4 regions of the Streptomyces sp. NPDC051180 genome follow, and region 1 is predicted to be linked to each of the others. Evidence: riboswitches for the same ligand, from Rfam matches in the RefSeq annotation. Region 1 holds a riboswitch; each other region holds the start of a gene.

What was found. Region 1 has a riboswitch for cyclic di-AMP ahead of AB0424_RS02395 (LysM peptidoglycan-binding domain-containing protein). Riboswitches for the same ligand answer to the same signal wherever they lie in the genome.
Region 2: it holds a riboswitch for cyclic di-AMP, as region 1 does, so the genes downstream of both, AB0424_RS00490 (C40 family peptidase) here and AB0424_RS02395 (LysM peptidoglycan-binding domain-containing protein) in region 1, are expected to answer to the same signal.
Region 3: it holds a riboswitch for cyclic di-AMP, as region 1 does, so the genes downstream of both, AB0424_RS15505 (M23 family metallopeptidase) here and AB0424_RS02395 (LysM peptidoglycan-binding domain-containing protein) in region 1, are expected to answer to the same signal.
Region 4: it holds a riboswitch for cyclic di-AMP, as region 1 does, so the genes downstream of both, AB0424_RS26870 (transglycosylase family protein) here and AB0424_RS02395 (LysM peptidoglycan-binding domain-containing protein) in region 1, are expected to answer to the same signal.

What each region holds. Positions count from the first base shown of each region.
Region 1 is NZ_JBFBBC010000001.1:539,563-544,191, reverse strand. Features, by position in the region: gene AB0424_RS02405 (hypothetical protein) at 1-402, shown strand, start outside; gene AB0424_RS02400 (phosphoribosyltransferase family protein) at 523-1,812, shown strand; gene AB0424_RS02395 (LysM peptidoglycan-binding domain-containing protein) at 1,806-2,675, opposite strand; cyclic di-AMP (ydaO/yuaA leader) riboswitch at 2,681-2,865, opposite strand; gene AB0424_RS02390 (hypothetical protein) at 3,206-3,835, shown strand; gene AB0424_RS02385 (phosphocholine-specific phospholipase C) at 3,885-4,629, opposite strand, start outside.
Region 2 is NZ_JBFBBC010000001.1:95,608-100,236, reverse strand. Features, by position in the region: partial or broken gene AB0424_RS00505 (aminotransferase class I/II-fold pyridoxal phosphate-dependent enzyme) at 1-51, opposite strand, end outside; gene AB0424_RS00500 (ATP-dependent Clp protease proteolytic subunit) at 38-565, shown strand; gene AB0424_RS00495 (hypothetical protein) at 573-878, shown strand; cyclic di-AMP (ydaO/yuaA leader) riboswitch at 1,193-1,399, shown strand; gene AB0424_RS00490 (C40 family peptidase) at 1,403-1,879, shown strand; gene AB0424_RS00485 (ATP-binding protein) at 2,123-2,560, opposite strand; gene AB0424_RS00480 (8-amino-7-oxononanoate synthase) at 2,773-3,951, opposite strand; gene bioB (biotin synthase BioB) at 4,095-4,629, shown strand, end outside.
Region 3 is NZ_JBFBBC010000007.1:177,015-181,643, reverse strand. Features, by position in the region: gene AB0424_RS15515 (pitrilysin family protein) at 1-980, shown strand, start outside; gene AB0424_RS15510 (pitrilysin family protein) at 977-2,374, shown strand; cyclic di-AMP (ydaO/yuaA leader) riboswitch at 2,574-2,739, shown strand; gene AB0424_RS15505 (M23 family metallopeptidase) at 2,752-3,522, shown strand; gene AB0424_RS15500 (GntR family transcriptional regulator) at 3,722-4,405, shown strand; gene AB0424_RS15495 (HPr family phosphocarrier protein) at 4,561-4,629, opposite strand, start outside.
Region 4 is NZ_JBFBBC010000018.1:56,061-60,689, reverse strand. Features, by position in the region: gene eno (phosphopyruvate hydratase) at 1-840, opposite strand, end outside; gene AB0424_RS26870 (transglycosylase family protein) at 1,129-1,827, opposite strand; cyclic di-AMP (ydaO/yuaA leader) riboswitch at 1,831-2,002, opposite strand; gene AB0424_RS26865 (transglycosylase family protein) at 2,261-3,337, opposite strand; gene AB0424_RS26860 (cytochrome P450) at 3,456-4,629, opposite strand, start outside.

The sequences.
Region 1 (4,629 bases):
ACCTTCAAGGCCCGCCAGGTCCTCGACGTCGGTGCGACCTACGACGTGCACGGCGCCTCCGGCACCCGGCTGGGCGGCTTCCGGAAGGACTTCGCCGCCTCCCTGCTCCGCAGCACCTGGCACCTCGCGCAGGAGGGCGCGACGGCGGAGACCACGGGGTGCGAGCGGCATCAGGGCGTGGCGCTGCTTCGGCGGGTCTGGGAGTTGCTGCCCTTCACGGACCTCATTCCCTTCGTCGTGCCGTACCACTTCGACTTCGCCCGGGCCGGACGGTCCGTCATGTCCGTCGACAAGCGCTTCGGTCTGCGCGACCGGTACGTCCTGGAGATAGCGGACCCCGAGCTCGACCGGCGGCTCGCGATAGCCCAGGCCGTCGCTCTCGACGCCCTGCAGTCCCGCTGACCCGCGGCCGCCGACCCCGCACCGCCGACGCGTCTACCCTGGGAGGAGGGGCAGGGGGCGGGGCACGCCGCTCCTCCCCGAGCCCGGGCCCGGGCCGCGCGGGCGGAAGGGCGGCGGATCATGTTCTTCAGCGATCGCACCGACGCCGGTCGGCAGCTCGCCGGCCGTCTCGACCACCTCAAGGGCCAGGACGTCGTGGTCCTCGGTCTGCCCAGAGGCGGCGTCCCGGTCGCCGCGCAGGTCGCGGAGGCCCTCGGCGCCCCGCTCGACATCTGTCTCGTACGCAAGCTGGGCGTCCCCCGGCAGCCGGAACTGGCGATGGGAGCCCTGGGTGAGGGCGGCGTGCGGGTGCTCAACGAGCGGGTGCTGCGCGATGCCGGGGTGGACGACCGGGGTCTGGCCGCCGTCGAGGAGGAGGAGCACGCGCTGCTCGACGAGCGTGCCCGCCGCTATCGGGGCAGCCGGGGGTCGCTGTCCCTGCGGGGCAGGACGGTCGTCGTGGTCGACGACGGGCTCGCCACGGGGGCGACCGCGCTCGCGGCCTGCCGGGTGGTACGCGCCAGGGGCGCGGCCCGGATCGTGCTGGCGGTCCCGGTGGCACCGCGTGGCTGGACGGCTCGGCTCGGGGGAGAGGCGGACGAGACCGTCAGCGTCCACGAGCCGGAGGTCTTCTACGCGATCGGACCGTTCTACCGGGACTTCACCCAGACCGCCGACGCCGAGGTGATCGCCTGCCTCGACCGCAACCGCGCCGCGCGGCAGCCCGCGGTCCGGGACGCGGAGGTGCGGATCCCGGTCGCCGGCGCCATGCCGGCCGCGGGGCTGCTCGCCGTGCCCGACGGAGCCGTCGGCATCGTCCTGTTCGCGCACGGCAGCGGCAGCAGCCGGCGCAGCCCGCGGAACCGGGCGGTGGCGCGGGAGCTCCACCGGGCGGGTCTCGGGACCCTGCTGTTCGACCTGCTCACGGAGGCGGAGGCGGGCGATCGGGAGCTGGTCTTCGACGCGCCGCTGCTGGCCGGCCGGCTGGCGGGGGCCACGGAATGGCTGGCCGGGGAGCCGGTGGGCGCGGGTCTTCCGCTGGGCTACTTCGGTGCGAGCACGGGAGCGGCCGCCGCCCTGTGGGCGGCGGCCGCTCCGGAGAGCCCGGTGAGTGCCGTCGTCTCGCGCGGCGGCCGACCCGATCTCGCCGGTGACCGGCTGGCCTCGGTGCGGGCACCGACCCTGCTGGTGGTGGGTGGCGAGGACGCGTCGGTGCTGGACCTCAATCGGCGTGCCCTCTCACGGCTGCGGTGCGAGAACCGGCTGGCCGTGGTGGAGGGCGCCACCCACCTCTTCGAGGAGAGGGGCGCCCTGGAGGAGGTGGCCGGGCTGGCCGCCTCCTGGTTCACCGCGCACTTCGGGGGTCAGTAGGCGCCGTTGACGTTGTCGATGGAGCCGTAGCGGTCGGCCGCGTAGTTGCAGGCGGCGGTGATGTTGGCGACCGGGTCGAAGAGGTCCATGGACGTGCCGGGCACGTGGTAGGCGAGGAAGGTCGGCTCGATGACCTGGAGGAGGCCCTTGGAGGGCGTGCCGGCCACAGCGTTGGAGTCCCACAGGTTGATGGCCTGGGGGTTGCCGGAGGACTCGCGCATCACGTTGCGGAGGATGCCGTCGTACGAGCCGGGGATGCCGTGCTGGCCCATGATGGCCAGCGACTCGCGGATCCAGCCGTCCAGGTTGTCGGCGTAGTTGGTGGCGGCGACGGGCGCGGCCTTGGCCGGCGCGGCGGCGGCCGGAGCGGCGGCGGAGGCACCCGTACCGGTGGAGGCCGGGGCCGCCGCACGGCGCTCGGAGCGGCTCGCCCGCTCGGTCGTGGCGGCCTTCTTCGCCTTGGGCGCGGCGGCCTCGGCGGAATCCCGACGAAGCGTCAGTTCGAGCCCGGGGTGAATAAGTGACGGATTGTCACCCACGGCGGTGCGGTTGGTCTTGTAAAGGCCCTTCCAGCCGCCCTGAATTCCCTTCTTCTGGGCGATCAGGGAAAGCGAGTCACCGCTGACGACCGTGTAGGTGCGGGCTGCCGCGGGGGCTGCCGGGGCCTTGGCGGCGGCGGGCGCGGCCGCGGGGGCGGAAACCGTCCGGGCGGCGAATTCCGGGGCGCCCGAGACGGGCGCGGCGCCGGCGACGGCCGGGGTGATCAGCGGGAGGGCGAGGGCGACGCCACCCGTGCCGACCAGAGCGAGGCTCTGGGAGACGGGACGGCGACGGGGGCGGCGGTGCTTACCGTGAGCAGGCATGACGGGATTCCTCTCCGGCGCCTGCGGGGTGAGCTGTCGGGTTCGGACGGGAGCTGTCCGGCCGCGCGCACGCGGCTGCACCCCGAGCCGTTCCGGAATCCGGGCCGGCGTATTCGTGGGTCCCCCGCTCCTGCCGTCGGGTGAAAAGGGAGGTATTTCGAGCAGTGGCAGGATTAGGCGATCCGCTCGAATGGAGGTGACCGTAGGCCAGTAATGCGACGGATAACAAGAGGACCGGGTCGTCCTCCGCAGTAAAAGGATCACCGAATTCACGGAATTCAAGATCGACCGGCTCTCCGGTGCGGCTAACTTCCTTATGCCCCATGGCTCGCACGGATTCCGGCCGCCGTGATCCCGGTCGGGGAGTGAGTCGCGTCACCAGGGTCTCAATGTCCGAATATGCACGGTAATTCTGTTAATGGGGGAGTGGGTGGAAAAGCCCCCTCCGGCAGGCGGGCACTCAAGGGCAAAAGTCGCAAAACCGACATTCGTCATGAAAGATGGATCCACCCCGACCGAGGAGCCGCTGGATGTACCCCGTCACCTCCACCTCCACCCCCCGGCTCAGCCCCGACGCCGTCGACCACGAGGGCGCCGCGCTCCACGACAGCGCCGCCTGGCAGCGGATCGTCGCCGACTGGGCCACCGACGAGCCCCTCGCCTCCGCCGGCTCGCCCCCTGCCGTCGAGAGCTGGCGGGATCTCCTGACGGTGCCGGTGGAGCGGCTGGTGTCCGACGCGCTCGACGCGCTCCCGCCCACCCTCCCGGCCGAGCGTCGGCTGCCCGGCCGCGTCGGGGCCGCCCTGCCGGACCGGCTCCACGTCTGGCGCCGCATCGGCAGGCCCGAACTGCGCCCGTCGGTCCACCTCGGCTACGCACGCCTGGTGCTCACGGAATGGGGCTGGCAGAACGCCCCGTACAAGCTGCGGGACAGGCGGGGGGCCCGCTGCGTGTGCGGCGCCCTGCTCGCCGCGCACCGGCTCGGCCACGGCGGCGCGGACACGATGAACGAGGCGGCGGCCTGGATCATGACCGAGCTGCGCTCGCGGGGGTGGCACGACCTGATCGGACCGTGGAACCGGGCCCCCGGCCGAACGGCCGACGAGGCCGTGGCCCTGCTCGACGCCACCATCGACAGAGCCGCACGGGCCGGCCGCTGACCGCCCCGCCGGTGTGCCGGGCTGCCCGCCCGGCACACCGGGGACCGGGTCAGCCGGTGACGCTCGGCGCCCCGGTCTCGATGTGGCCGGTGTACCGGCGCGACCAGGTCCCGTCGATGTCGGCGAGGAGGGTGAAGTCGTACCAGCCGCCCTGGTACGCCACCGCGTTGAAGAAGTCCTCACGGCTGGAGTTCGCGGGGACGGTGTACGTCCACGGCCCGTCGGTGCGGTAGGCGTTCGAACGGACGGTGAAGGTGACCGGGCCCCCCGAGGAGTTGGTCATCCTGAACCACAGGGCCGTCTTCCCCGTGCCCGGCTCGGTCGCGTACCGCGCCGCGACCTCCACCGCCTTGCCGGCCTTGGAGGCGTCGCCGATGAAGCGCCGCAGGAAGCGGTTGGGGCCCATCATCGAGATGTCGTACTTGCCGGAACCCGACCCCAGCCCGATGTTGAAGTAGTCGGACGCCGTGCCTCCCGGGTCGACGGTGTACTGCCAGGCGGCCGTGTCGCGGTACTGGTGCGGGTGGATCGAGAAGTGCGCCGGGCGCCGGGCCTCCGTCCCCTGGTTCGTCATCGAGAACCAGGCGAGGATCTTGCCCGCGGCCCCGAACTCGAACCGGTCGAGGTTGCCGTTGACCTGGTACGGCACGGCGCGCGCCGGGCGGGTGCCGGACTCCTGCGCGGGCAGCGCGTTGTTCTGGGGCGCCGGGTTCGGCATCGGGCCGCACGTCGCCTGACCGATGACCTTCGCCGTGGACGGGAGTCCGGCCGGCACGCCGTAGACCGGGTTCGCG
Region 2 (4,629 bases), 440 kb from region 1:
CGCGCGGCAGGCCGCGGCCAGTTCCGGCAGCGGCGCCTTGTCGCCGTCGACTCCGATCGACGAGACCTCGGCCAACGACGTCATCGCGCAGCTGCTGTACCTCGACCACGCGTCCCCGGGGCAGGACATCGCGCTGTACATCAACTCCCCCGGCGGAGCGGTCACCGCGATGACGGCGATCCACGACACGATGGGCTCGCTCCACTCCGACGTGGAGACGACCTGCCTGGGCCGCGCCGAGTCCACCGCGGCCGTGCTGCTCGCGGCCGGCACCCCGGGCAAGCGCATGGTCCTCCCCGGCGCCCGGGTCACGCTCGAACAGCCCGCCCTGGACGAGCCGATGCGGGGACAGCCGAGCGATCTGGACGTCCACGCGCGCGAACTGCTGCGGCAGCGCGCCCTGGTGGCCGCCATGCTCACCGAACACACGGGGCGGAGCCGGGAGCGGATCGACGCCGACCTGGACCGCCTCACGGTCCTGGACGCCCCCGCGGCGGTCGCGTACGGCCTGGTCGACCACCTCGTCAGCCGCCGGCGGGCTCCCGCCGGCGGCGTGGCGCGGTGAGACCGACGTGGTCCCCGAGCTGCCGCCGCTGCCCGCCCTGACCCGGGCCGAGGGCGAGTTCGTCGACGCCTACCTCGAAGTCGTCGACCTCCTGGGGAAGATCAACCCATCCAGGGGTTCGCATACCTATGGGGCCCTGCGGGCGGCACAAGCCCTGGTGGGGCGAGTCGAGGCGCTGCGTGCCGCCCTGACGCTCATGCACATGCGGGGCGAGAACGAGGTGCACGCGGACACATTGGCGCGCGCCCTGCGGGTGTTGGACGGCGAGCGCCGGACGGGGCGGGTCACCGTCCCCGACACCCGCGCGAGTTGACATTCCCGCGTGTCGTGTCGAGGGCCGGACGGCCGACGCGCGCCGCAGAATCCCTCGCTCGTTCGGCGTAGTCGACGAGTCGACAAATGCAGCGGGTGAGTTGCGCAGCAGGTGTACACATCTGGCGGAATCGAACGTTCCATCGCTGGTGCGGGGCTCGTCGGCCAAACCTCGGAAGATCACAAAGGCTGCCTGTCCACCTGAATGGATCAGTCGTGAGGAGCCTCACATATCGCCGTTTCAACTCGGTTTTCGCCCATGTCGTGAGTCAAGATCCCTGACGACGACAAGCCCCCGCCGCCGCGGCGGGGCGGTCCGGGCGGACGCCGAGTCCTGCCGCTGTCCCGGACGTCTGGTCGACAGGAGTGGATCGGCAGGAGTGGAGGACCCGATTTTTACGGGGCGTACGCGCTGTTCCGGCAGCGAGGCCGCTCCTTGGGGTGAAGCCGCAGCCGCGGCCGGGCATCTTCGCCAGCCCGAACCCGACAGGTCATCCTTCGCAGGCGGCTGACGAAGGGTTGCGCATGACTGCGCAGATGCACGTCCCGTCCCTGCTGTCCCGGGCCGGAGCCGTCTCGGCTCTCACCCTCGCCGCCGTCGGCGGCACGCTGCTCGCACCGGGAGCGGCGCCGGAGGCCCAGGCAGCCACCTCACACGCGTACAAGGCACTCAGCGTCGCCCAGTCCAAGAAGGGAGCCCCGTACCGGTACGGAGCCAGTGGACCCACCCGGTTCGACTGCTCCGGCCTGACGCTCTACGCGTACAAGAAGGCGGGCAAGTCGCTGCCCCGCACCGCGCAGCAGCAGTACAACAAGACCCGGCACATCGCCGCGTCCAGCAGACAACAGGGGGACCTGGTCTTCTTCCACTCCGGTGGGAGGGTCTACCACGTGGGCATCTACGCCGGGGCGGGCAAGATCTGGCACTCGCCCAAGACGGGCTCGTGGGTGAAGCTCGACAGGATCTGGTCGTCGAAGGTCTACTACGGCCGCGTCCGATGACGACCCGTGTACGGCCGCGTCCCTGACGGCCCCCGGCCGCTGACACGGCCTCTCGGACCGGCATGAGCAGCGGGGTGGCGCCGCCCCGCTCTCCGGCCGGACCACCGCCCCGGCACCCCGGTGTCCCCGTCGGCACCACCGGCGTGGAACCTCCACGAGCCGCCGGAGCCCCGTACGACCGCCCCTCCCCGCACCACCGTGCGGCCGCCCCGTCCCGGCGGCCGGCCGGCCCCTGCGGGCGGGTCAGCGGATCGGTACGGGGGCGGCCGTCCAGGGGAGGGTGATCCAGACCGTCTTGCCGCCGTCGTCGGTCGGCGTGACGGAGAACCGGCCGCCCGCCTCGGCCGCGAGCGAGCGGATGATGACGAGGCCGCGGCCGTTGTCCTGCTGGACCGCCGCCGGCAGACGGCGGGGCCTGCGGGGGTGGCTGTCGGTCACCCCGATGTGGAGGACCTCCTCGCGCACCAGACGGACGTCGACGGTGAACGTCGGCGACAGGCCGAAGGTGTGGAGGACGGCGTTGGTGGCCAGTTCCGAGACGATCAGACGGATCGCGTCGGCGGTGTCCGCGGTGTCGTCGAGTCCCCAGCCGGTGAGGACGTCCGCGACGTACCGCCGGGCCGTGGGGACCGAGGCGGGCTCGCTCGGCAGCGTGACGGATGCTTCCTGGTGATCTGCCATGCGACGCTGTCCCTTTCCCGCCGGGAACATCGTCCCGGATTGCACTTCGCGTCAGAGTGCCACCGATCGTGCCGCCCCGGGCGGGGTTCCACCAAGATATGTCCCTGTCTGTCGCCCGAAGCGGTGAACTCTGCGGCCCGCGCACACGCTTGGGCCGCCGTCGCGTCGGCCGGCGGGCATCCGGCCGCCCCGTCCGGGCGGCGCCGGGCGACTCAGCCGACGGGCGCCGTCCGCAGGATCGTCTCCACCGCGCACTCGATCTGCGCGTCGGTCAGGTCGGCCCGGGCCGTCAGGCGCAGCCGCGAGATGCCGTCGGGCACCGAGGGCGGCCGGAAGCAGCCGACGACCAGGCCCTGCTCGCGGCAGTCCGCGGCCCAGGCGAGCGCGGCCTCCGGGGAGGGGGCGCGGACCGAGACGACGGCGGCGTCGGGGCGGGCCGCGGTCAGCCCGGCGTCGGTGAGCCGCCGGTGCAGGACGGTCGCGACGGTCCGGGCCCGCTCGGCGAGGCCCGGTTCCGCGGCGATCCCCCGCAGGGCGGCCAGCGCGCCGCCCGCGGCGGCGGGGGCGAGCCCGGTGTCGAAGATGAAGGTGCGGGCTGCGTTCACCAGGTGCTCGACGACCCGGGCGGGCCCGAGGACGGCGCCGCCCTGGCTGCCCAGGGACTTGGACAGGGTGAGGGTCGCGACGACGTCCTCGTCGCCGGCCAGACCGGCCTCGTGCAGGGCTCCCCGGCCGCCTTCGCCGAGCACGCCGAAGCCGTGGGCGTCGTCCACCACCAGACCGGCGCCGTGCGCGCGGCAGGCCGCGGCCAGTTCCGGCAGCGGCGCCTTGTCGCCGTCGACGGAGAAGACGGAGTCGCTGACGACCAGGGCGCGGCGCCCGGGGTGCGCGTCCAGGGTCTTGCGCACGGCCTCGGGGTCGGCGTGCGGGACGACGGCGGTCTCGGCGCGGGCGAGGCGGCAGCCGTCGACGATCGAGGCGTGGTTGGCGGCGTCGGAGACGATCAGGGAGTCCCGGCCGCCGAGCGCGGTGAGCACGGCGAGGTTGGCGGTGTAGCCGGAGGAGAAGACGAGGGCTGCCTCGAAGCCGCAGAAGTCGGCGAGTTCGCGCTCCAGACGGGCGTGCAGCCGGGTGGTGCCGGTGACGAGGCGCGAGCCGGTGGAGCCGGCGCCCCAGCGCCGTGCCGCCTCGGCCGCCGCCTCGGTGACCTCCGGCCGGCGGGTGAGCCCGAGGTAGTCGTTGCCCGCCAGGTCGAGGAGGTCCGACTCGGCCGCCCGGGGCCGCAGCGTCCGGACCAGACCGGCTTCCGCCCGGCGGCGCGCCTCGGCGTCGGTCCAGTCGAACGCGGTACGGCGCGGGCCCGCGGCCCGCGCGTCGTCGGCCTGTGGCATGCGGCGATCCTTTTGTAGGCAGCGCACAGACACTAGCCGGAGGAGGCCGAGGTCGGGATGTGGTCATCCACACACCCCGATCGGGGGCGTTTGTTCGGTTCCTCCTTGGCCCGGGGGTGGGCTGTAGGCAAGGATCAGCGGTTATGGACCTGCTGAACACGCTGGTGGAGAAGGGGCTGCGGCGCGAGCTGCCGACCCGTGAAGAAGCGCTCGCCGTGCTGGCGACGACCGACGACGAACTGCTCGATGTGGTGGCCGCGGCCGGCAAGGTGCGCCGCCAGTGGTTCGGCCGACGGGTGAAGCTCAACTATCTGGTCAACCTGAAGTCCGGGCTCTGCCCCGAGGACTGCTCGTACTGCTCGCAGCGCCTCGGCTCCAAGGCCGAGATCCTCAAGTACACCTGGCTCAAGCCGGACGAGGCGTCGCAGGCCGCCGCCGCGGGCGTCGCGGGCGGCGCCAAGCGGGTCTGCCTGGTGGCGAGCGGCCGCGGCCCGACGGACCGGGACGTGGAGCGCGTCGGCAGGACCATCGAGGCCATCAAGGAGCAGAACGAGGGCGTCGAGGTGTGCGCCTGCCTCGGTCTGCTCTCGGACGGCCAGGCGGAGCGGCTGCGCGAGGCCGGCGCCGACGCGTACAACCACAACCTGAACACGTCCGAGGCGACGTACGGGGGCATCA
Region 3 (4,629 bases), on a different contig from region 1:
GCTCCCTGCTGGCCGCCCTGGACGACGAGTCCATGGAGAACCAGCGGGACGTCGTCAAGAACGAGCGCCGCCAGCGGTACGACAACGTGCCGTACGGCACGGCCTTCGAGAAGCTCACGGCGCTGGCCTACCCGGAGGGTCACCCCTACCACCACACGCCGATCGGCTCCATGGCCGACCTGGACGCGGCGACGCTGGAGGACGCGCGGAACTTCTTCCGCACGTACTACGCCCCGAACAACGCGGTGCTGTCCGTCGTCGGCGACATCGACCCGGCGCAGACGCTCGCCTGGATCGAGAAGTACTTCGGCTCCATCCCGCAGCACGACGGCAAGCGCCCGCCGCGCGACGGCTCCCTCCCCGACGTCATCGGCGAGCAGCTGCGCGAGGTCGTCGAGGAGGAGGTCCCGGCCCGCGCGCTGATGGCCGCCTACCGGCTGCCGCACGACGGTACGCGCGAGTGCGACGCCGCCGACCTGGCGCTGACGGTCCTGGGCGGCGGCGAGTCCTCCCGCCTGCACAACCGGCTGGTCCGCCGCGACCGCACGGCCGTCGCCGCCGGCTTCGGCCTGCTGCGCCTCGCCGGCGCGCCCTCGCTCGGCTGGCTGGACGTGAAGACCTCCGGAGGCGTCGAGGTCCCGCAGATCGAGGCGGCCGTCGACGAGGAGCTCGCCCGGTTCGCCGCCGAGGGGCCGACGCCCGAGGAGATGGAGCGCGCGCAGGCCCAGTTGGAGCGCGAGTGGCTGGACCGGCTCGGCACCGTGGCGGGCCGCGCCGACGAACTGTGCCGGTTCGCCGTGCTGTTCGGCGACCCGCAGCTCGCCCTGACGGCCGTGGACCGGGTCCTGGCCGTCACCGCCGAGGAGGTGCAGGCGGTCGCCGCGGCCAAGCTGCGCCCCGACAACCGCGCGGTCCTGGTCTACGAGCCGGTGGCCGCCGACGAGAGCGACAGCGACGAGGAAGAGGGAGCGGACCAGTGACCGACGCTGCCGTGTCTTTGACCAGCATGGACTTCCACCCGCAGCCGGCGCCGGGTGTCGCCAGGCCCTGGGCCTTTCCCGCCCCGGACCGGACGACGCTGGACAACGGTCTGACGCTGCTGACCAGTCACCGCCCCGGCCAGCAGGTCGTGGCGGTGGAGATCTTCCTGCCGGCCCCGCTGGACGCCGAGCCCGCCGGTCTCGACGGTGTCGCCACCATCATGGCCAGGGCGCTCTCGGAGGGCACCGACCAGCACAGCGCGGAGGAGTTCGCGGCCGAGCTGGAGCGGTGCGGCGCCACGCTCGACGCGCACGCCGACCACCCGGGTGTGCGGGTCTCCCTCGAGGTGCCCGCCTCCCGGCTGCCCAAGGCCCTGGGGCTGCTCTCCGAGGCCCTGATCGCGCCGGCGTTCCTGGACACCGAGATCGAGCGCCTGGTGCGCAACCGTCTCGACGAGATCCCGCACGAGACGGCCAACCCGGGCCGCCGCGCCGCCAAGCAGCTCTCCAAGGAGCTCTTCCCGGCCGAGTCCCGGATGTCCCGGCCGCGTCAGGGCACCGAGGAGACCGTCGCCGCCATCGACGCCGCCGCCGTCCGCGCCTTCTTCGAGGCGTACGTGCGGCCCGGCACGGCCACCGCGGTGGTCGTCGGCGACCTGACGGACGTGGACCTCGACAAGGTCCTCGCGGACTCGCTGGGCGCCTGGACCGGCGAGCCGGCCGAGCCGCTCCCGATGCCGCCGATCACCGCCGACGACACCGGACGGGTCGTCATCGTGGACCGTCCCGGCGCCGTCCAGACCCAGCTGCTCATCGGCCGGGTCGGTCCGGACCGGCACGACCGGGTCTGGCCGGCCCAGGTCCTCGGCTCGTACTGCCTCGGCGGCACCCTCACCTCGCGGCTCGACCGGGTCCTGCGCGAGGAGAAGGGCTACACGTACGGCGTGCGGGCCTTCGGGCAGGTGCTCCGCTCGGACGCCGGGGGCAACGGCGCCTCGATGCTGGCCATCAGCGGCTCCGTCGACACGCCCAACACCGGCCCGGCCCTCGCCGACCTGTGGCAGGTGCTGCGCACCCTCGCCGCCGAGGGGCTGACGGACGCGGAGCGCGAGACGGCCGTGCAGAACCTGGTGGGCGTCGCGCCGCTCAAGTACGAGACGGCCGCCTCCGTCGCCGGGACGCTCGCCGACCAGGTCGAGCAGCACCTTCCGGACGACTTCCAGGCCCAGTTGTACGCGCGGCTGTCGGAGACGGGCACGGTCGAGGCGACCGCGGCCGTCGTCAGCGCCTTCCCCGTGGACCGGCTCGTGACGGTGCTCGTGGGCGACGCGGCGCAGATCGCGGAGCCGGTGCGGGAGCTCGGCATCGGCGAAGTGACCGTCGTGACGGGCTGATTCCGGCCCTCGTGAGGCAACGGGAGGACCCCGGCGAGCTGTTCGCCGGGGTCCTCCCCTTTGTCCGTATTGAGGGCAACGGTGATCGTATGCCCTGTGGCATGTCTTACAAAAAGCCTGTCCGGTTGGTGATTGAAAGACGATCCGCATAGCGTCGGTGCGGCTGTTCGTCAGTTGCACGTGCCGCAGCCGCGGCATCGGACAGTCATCGCCGAGTCCCCGTCAGGCGCGAGCCTGGGGAGCCGGGGACCCACATCGAGTCCCTGGGGTGAATCGGACGCCTTCGTCTCGTGCGGAGGGGCCCGTAGGAGACCTTCCTGCTCCGAACCCGTCAGCTAACCCGGTAGGCGAGAAGGAAGGAAAGGACCAGCCCCTACATGGCGTTCACCCGTGCCACCGGGAAGCATCGTGGTCCGAGCCGGATGGCACGCCGCGGCGTGGGCATCGCAGGCGTCGCGACCCTCGCCACCACCGGCGTCATCGGAACCCTCGCTTCCCCGGCGCTCGCCGCCGACACGGACAACCGCTCCCCCGAGGACACCGGCCTCACCCAGGTGATCACCGAGGACTCCCTCGTGGACCGGATCAACGCCCAGGCCGCCGCCCAGGAGCGGGAGGCCGTCGAGGCCATCGCCAAGGCGAAGGCCAAGGCCGAGGCGAAGCGCAAGGCCGAGGCCCGCGCCAAGGAGATCCGGCTGGAGCGCGAGCGCGCCGCCCGCGAGGCCGAGCGCCGCCGCCTGGCCTCCTTCCAGCTCCCCGTCGCCGGCTCGTACATCTCCACCGGCTACAAGACCGGCGGGTCGCTCTGGTCCTCCGGCAGCCACTCCGGCGTCGACTTCCACGCCGCCTACGGCACGCAGGTCGTCTCCGTGGGCTCCGGCACCGTCGTCGAGGCCGGCTGGGGCGGCGCGTACGGCAACAACATCGTCATCAGGATGAACGACGGCACGTTCACCCAGTACGGGCACCTCTCCTCCATCGGGGTCCACGTCGGCCAGACCGTCGAGCCCGGCCAGCCGATCGGCGTCTCCGGCTCGACCGGCAACTCCACCGGCCCGCACCTCCACTTCGAGGCGCGCACGGGCGCGGACTACGGCTCCGACATCAACCCGATCGCGTACCTCCGCGCCCGCGGCGTCGCGGTCTGACCCGCACCGCCCGCGCATCGCGTCGCAAAAGCCCCGGCTCGTACTGAGCCGGGGCTTTTCGCTGTCCCGAAGCCGGTGACGTTCGCCAAGGATTCCTTCGGGGCATCGGAAATTCGGGCGCGCTGCAATAGAGTCGAAGATCAGGCGCAGAACAGGCGCCGCTCGAATTGTCTCGCGCGGACCAAGGCGGAGGTCGGATATGCGCATTCCCGCGCAGTCGGTATGCACGGCGATCCGGGACGACATCGTCTCCGGTGTCTACGAGCGGGGCAGCCGGCTGACCGAGGAACAGCTCGCCCGCCGGTACGGGGTCTCGCGCGTCCCGGTCCGCGAGGCCCTGCGCACCCTGGAGTCCGAGGGCTTCGTCCTCACCCGCCGGCACGCGGGCGCGCACGTCGCCGAACCGACGGAGCAGGATGCGGCCGACCTCCTCGACATGCGGTCGCTGCTGGAGCCCCTGGGGGCGGCGCGGGCCGCCCAGCGCCGTACCGACGCCCACCTCAAGGTCCTGCGGGGCCTGGTCAGGCTGGGGCAGGAGCGTGCCAGGCGCGGTCAGGGCGAGGACCTGCGCTCGCTGGGCGGCTGGTTCCACGAGACGCTCGCGCAGGCGTCGGGCAGCCCGGCCCTGACGGCGCTGCTCACCCAGCTGCGCCACAAGATCGCCTGGATGTACGTGGTGGACCAGCCCGCCCAGCCGGTCGAGGTCTGGTCCGAACACGGCGCGATCGTGGACGCGGTGGCGCGCGGCGACGCCGAGCGGGCCCGCGCGCTGACCGCGCTCCACGCGGAGCGCACCCTGTCGCTGCACCGCCTGAAAACATCGGGACGCGACCGTGTGAGGGTTTCGCAACATGTCGTCAACACGGCGAGCGTCCGGAATTAACGAAGTGGCCGTATACAAAGAACAGGAATTCGGTGGGCGCTGTTCGCGCTGCCCGAAATCGATCGTCCGGGAAAAGCGAAAGCCGTGACCGCCTCGATTTCGGCAGTCACGGCTTTGCGTGTGCGGAATCCGAAGGGATTCCACGGGGAAGCGGATCAGACGGTCTCGGGGAGCTCGTCGAGGCCCTCGGCCACCAGCTTCGCGAGACGGTCCAGCGCGACCTC
Region 4 (4,629 bases), on a different contig from region 1:
CGGGTACGCGGAGACGAGCTCCTCGTAGTACTCGGTCATCTCGGCGGCCGAGCGGGACTTGCCCTCGAACTCGTACACGCCGTCCTTGTAGAACTCGGACGCGGCGACGTCGAGCGCGAGCGCGACGTCGGTGCCCGGGGCGTAGCCGGCCTCCTTGATGGCCTCGATGATGAGGTCCAGGGCGGCGCGGTTCGACTCCAGGTTCGGGGCGAAGCCGCCCTCGTCGCCGAGGCCGGTGGAGAGGCCCTTGCGCTTCAGGACGCCCTTGAGGGTGTGGTAGATCTCCGCACCCCAGCGAAGGGCCTCGGAGAAGGACTCCGCGCCGATCGGGGCGATCATGAACTCCTGGATGTCCACGTTGGAGTCGGCGTGCGACCCACCGTTGAGGATGTTCATCATCGGGACGGGCAGCAGGTGCGCGTTCGGGCCGCCGAGGTAGCGGAAGAGCGGCAGGTCGCTGGCCTCGGAGGCGGCGTGCGCGACGGCGAGGGAGACGCCGAGGATGGCGTTGGCGCCGAGCGATCCCTTGTTCTCCGTGGCGTCCAGGTCGAACATGGCCTGGTCGATCAGGCGCTGCTCGGTGGCGTCGTAGCCGACGAGCTCCGGGCCGATCTGCTCGATGACGGCGAGGACGGCCTTCTCGACACCCTTGCCCTGGTAACGGTTGGGGTCACCGTCGCGGAGCTCGATGGCCTCGAAGGCACCGGTGGAGGCACCGGACGGAACGGCAGCACGACCGGTGCTGCCGTCGTCGAGGCCGACCTCGACCTCGACCGTGGGGTTGCCTCGGGAGTCCAGGATTTCCCGGGCTACGACGACGTCGATGGACGGCACGAGCATCTCCTTCTGGGATGTGACGCTGGATGTGACGCAAGGTCGGTGCAGGGTCGCTTGGCCTTGCGACAAGAGCCTAACCGGCTCGGGGGCTCCCGCCCGCCGGGCGCCCGCACCCTGGGACGAAAAAGGACCCAAGGGCAGGTATTACGGGACGAAGGGCCTCAGATCTACTGGGTGGTAACCGCCTCCGTGTCCCGAACGCCCTCCCTCTGACACGGCGAAACCCCGGCCCGGCGTGCACGGGGGAGGGCACGTCGGACCGGGGTGGTCACCGCGGGAGGGTCGCCGGGCTCACTTGAGGTGGAGCTGCTGGCCCACGTAGATCAGGTCGGCGTTCTCGACGACGTCCTTGTTCAGGTCGAAGAGCTTCGCCCAGCCGCCCTGGACGCCGTGGTCCCGGGCGATGGTGCCGAGGGTGTCACCGGGCTTGACCCGGTACTCGCCGTCACCCTGCTTGACCGTCTTGCCGGCCGGGGTCACGACGGTCTTCGCGGCGGTGGCCTTCCGCGGGGCCTGCGCGGCGGTGGCCTTCTTGGGGGCCTGGCGCTGCTCGCTGCGGGTGGTCGGCTGGGTGGCCTTGCGCTCGGGGGCGGGGGCCGTGGTGCCACCGGTGTAGGTGGTGCGGGAGAGACCCACGCCGCAGCTCGGCCAGGCACCCTTGCCCTGGCCCGCGAGGACCTTCTCGGCGACGGTGATCTGCTGCGACTTGGACGCCTGGTGGGCGTTGGGGGCGTAGGCGGTGCCGCCGTACGCGGCCCACGTCGACGACGAGAACTGCAGGCCGCCGTAGTAGCCGTTGCCCGTGTTGATGGCCCAGTTGCCGCCGGACTCGCACTGGGCGACCCGGTCCCACTCGGCGCCCGTGGCGGCCGAGGCGGTGCCCGCGGTCATCAGCGGGGCGGCGACGGCGACACCGGTGACGCCGACGAGCGTGGCGACCTGGGTGGCCTTGGAGGGACGACGGTGTTTGCCCTTGCCGGAAAACAGCATGGAGATTCTCCTCACCGACGCCTGCGAGGTGAGCTGTCGGGTTCGGGCCAATGAGTTGCCCGGCCGCGTGTCCTTGCACGCGACTTCACCCCAAGCCGGTCGTCGGCCGTCTCTCGACGGCCGGGGCCGGCACTTACCTTGGGTCCCCCGCTCCTGCCTTCGGCGCTGACGCGACGACTGTTCCCATCGACCGACGGCAGGATTCGGCGTTTCGGTCGACGGGGCCCGCGGTGGCGAGCGGTTAAGACCGTAGACACAGACCCACCGGAAGTTCAAAGAGGCGCATTGCGGAAATTTCGCCCCTCCTTGCCCTCCGGCGGGGGGTGTTTGTGCAGGTGAGAGGTGACGGAGGCAAAGGTCACGGGCAGGACACGCCAGTTGGGGCGAAGAGACCCATGTCTCACTTGCCCAGAACCGGACATTCAGTCCCGAACTACCCTTCGGCCGTGACCGGATCCACCGTCAGTTCGAGGCTCTGACCAGGCAGGATCAGGTCCGGATCGGCGCCCACCGTCTGGCGGTTGGCGTCATAGAGGGCCGTCCACCCTCCGGGCAGTTCGTTCGACTGCGCGATATCGGACAGGCTGTCGCCGGGCCGCACGGTGTACGCGTCCGAAGTGTCCGCACTGTCCTTTGCGCCCGAATTCTTCGCGGCGTCGGTCGCCGGCGTCGAGGTGGAGGCGTCCGCCAACTCGTCCGTGGGCGAGGCATGCTTGCCGGATTCCGGTGAATTGCCCGCCTTGTCGGTTTCCTCCGGAGCGGCGTCGCCCCGATGCTTTCCGGACCCGGGGGCCGTCGACGACCCGTCACCCTCCTCCACTCCGGGGGAAACGGGCATACCGGGCGTAACAGACGTGTCGGGCGTGACCGGCGTCGTGGGCGTGCCCGGCGTCGTGGGCGTGCCGGGCGTGACGGGCACGCCGGGGGTGACGGGGACCGTCGGGGGAAGCGAGGCGTTCGGGTCCTCCGGGACGGCCGGCGCGGTGGGCGTGGCCGTGGCGGTCTTCGGCGTCTGGGCGTGCCGGAAGGAGCCGGCGGAGCCCGACGGGGTGCCGTCGGTCCGGTTGGACTCGGCGACGGGACCGGTGGGGGCCGTGGGGACGGAGGTCGGGCCGGGGTCCACCCCGGTGGCCTTCCCGTCGTTCGTCAGCCCGGCGATCGGCGCGCAGGTGGCCCACTCGGTGCTGCCCTTGGCAAGAGCCTTCTCGGCCACGGCGATCTGCTGGGCGCGGCTGGCGAGGTCGGGGCTGGGGGCGTACGCGAGGCCGCCGTTCCGCTCCCAGCTGTCCTGGGTGAACTGGAGCCCGCCGTACATCCCGTTGCCGAAGTTGGCGCTCCACTGGCCACCGGACTCGCACTCGGCGACCCGGTCCCAGGTGGCCGCGTCGGCGGCGGATGCGGAGCCCGTGGCGAGCAACGGCAGCGCCATCGCCGAACCGGTGACACCGGCGGCGACGACGATGGCGGGGGCCTGACGGGGGCGACGGTGTCGTCCGTTCCCGGAACGCATAGGAGCGCCTTTCGCGTGACGGCTGAGACTGCCGGGAAACGTAGCGGTATTCGAACGCTCATCACAAGTCGGTCGACCCGCGATCACGCGAAGATCACATTTCTGATGCGAAGTCAGTTCACGGGCGGGGAACGGACGGGGAGAATTCCACCGGAAGCGTGCGCAATCCACGCATGATGAGCCCGCCACGCCACCGCAGTTCGTCCGGATCGACGGCAAGTCGCAGATCCGGCAGGCGCGTCAGCAGCGTCGCGAGCGCCGCCTGGCCCTCCAGCCGCGCGAGCGGCGCGCCCAGGCAGTAGTGGATGCCGTGCCCGTACCCCAGGTGCTGGTTGTCGCGCCGGGCGAGGTCGAGCGTGTCCGGCCCGTCGAACCGCTCCGGGTCCCTGTTCGCGGCGGCCAGGACGACGAGGACCGGGTCCCCCGCCGGGATCTCCTGCCCGCCGACGGTCAGCGCCCGCGTCGCGTACCGCCAGGTCGCCATCTCCACCGGCCCGTCGAACCGCAGCAGTTCCTCGACTCCGGTCTCCAGCAGCCCCCGCTCCCCCGCCGCGAGCGACGCCTGGAGCCGCTCGCGCTCCGCGGGGTGGCGCAGCAGCTGGTAGACGCCGTTGCCGATGAGGTTGACGGTCGTCTCGAAGCCGGCGAAGAGAATGATGAAGGCCATGGCGGCGGCCTCGTTCTCGGTGAGGTGCTCGCCGTGGTCGGACGCCCTGATGAGCCCCGAGATGAGGTCCTCGCCGGGCTCCCCGCGCTTGCGGTGGATCAGCTCGGCGAGATAGCCGCGCATCTTCTTCACCGAGCGCGCGACGCCGCCGCGCGGCCCGCCGCCGTGGCGGATCATCATCCCGGCCCAGTCCCGGAAGTCGTCCTGGTCCTCCGGGGGCACGCCGAGGAGGTCGCAGATCGCGTAGATGGGCAGCGGGAACGCGAACTCGTGGATGAGGTCGGCGCTCCCCCGCTCCGCGAAGGAGTCGATGAGCCGATCGGTCAACTCCTGTACGCGGGGCGCGAACTCGGCGACCCGGCGCGGGGTGAACGCCTTCGACACGAGCCGCCGCAGCCGGGTGTGGTCGGGCGGGTCGATGTTGAGCAGGTGGGTCATCAGCTCGGCCTTGCGCTCACCCGGAATGCCCGTCTTGCCCTTGGCGTGCGGGGACTCCTCGTGGTGCGCGGGGTTCTTGGAGAGCCTCTGGTCGGCGAGCGCCTGCCGGGCGTCGGCGTACCGGGTCACGAGCCATGCCTCGACGCCGCTGGGCAGCGTCGTCCGGTGCACGGGCGCGTGCTCCCGC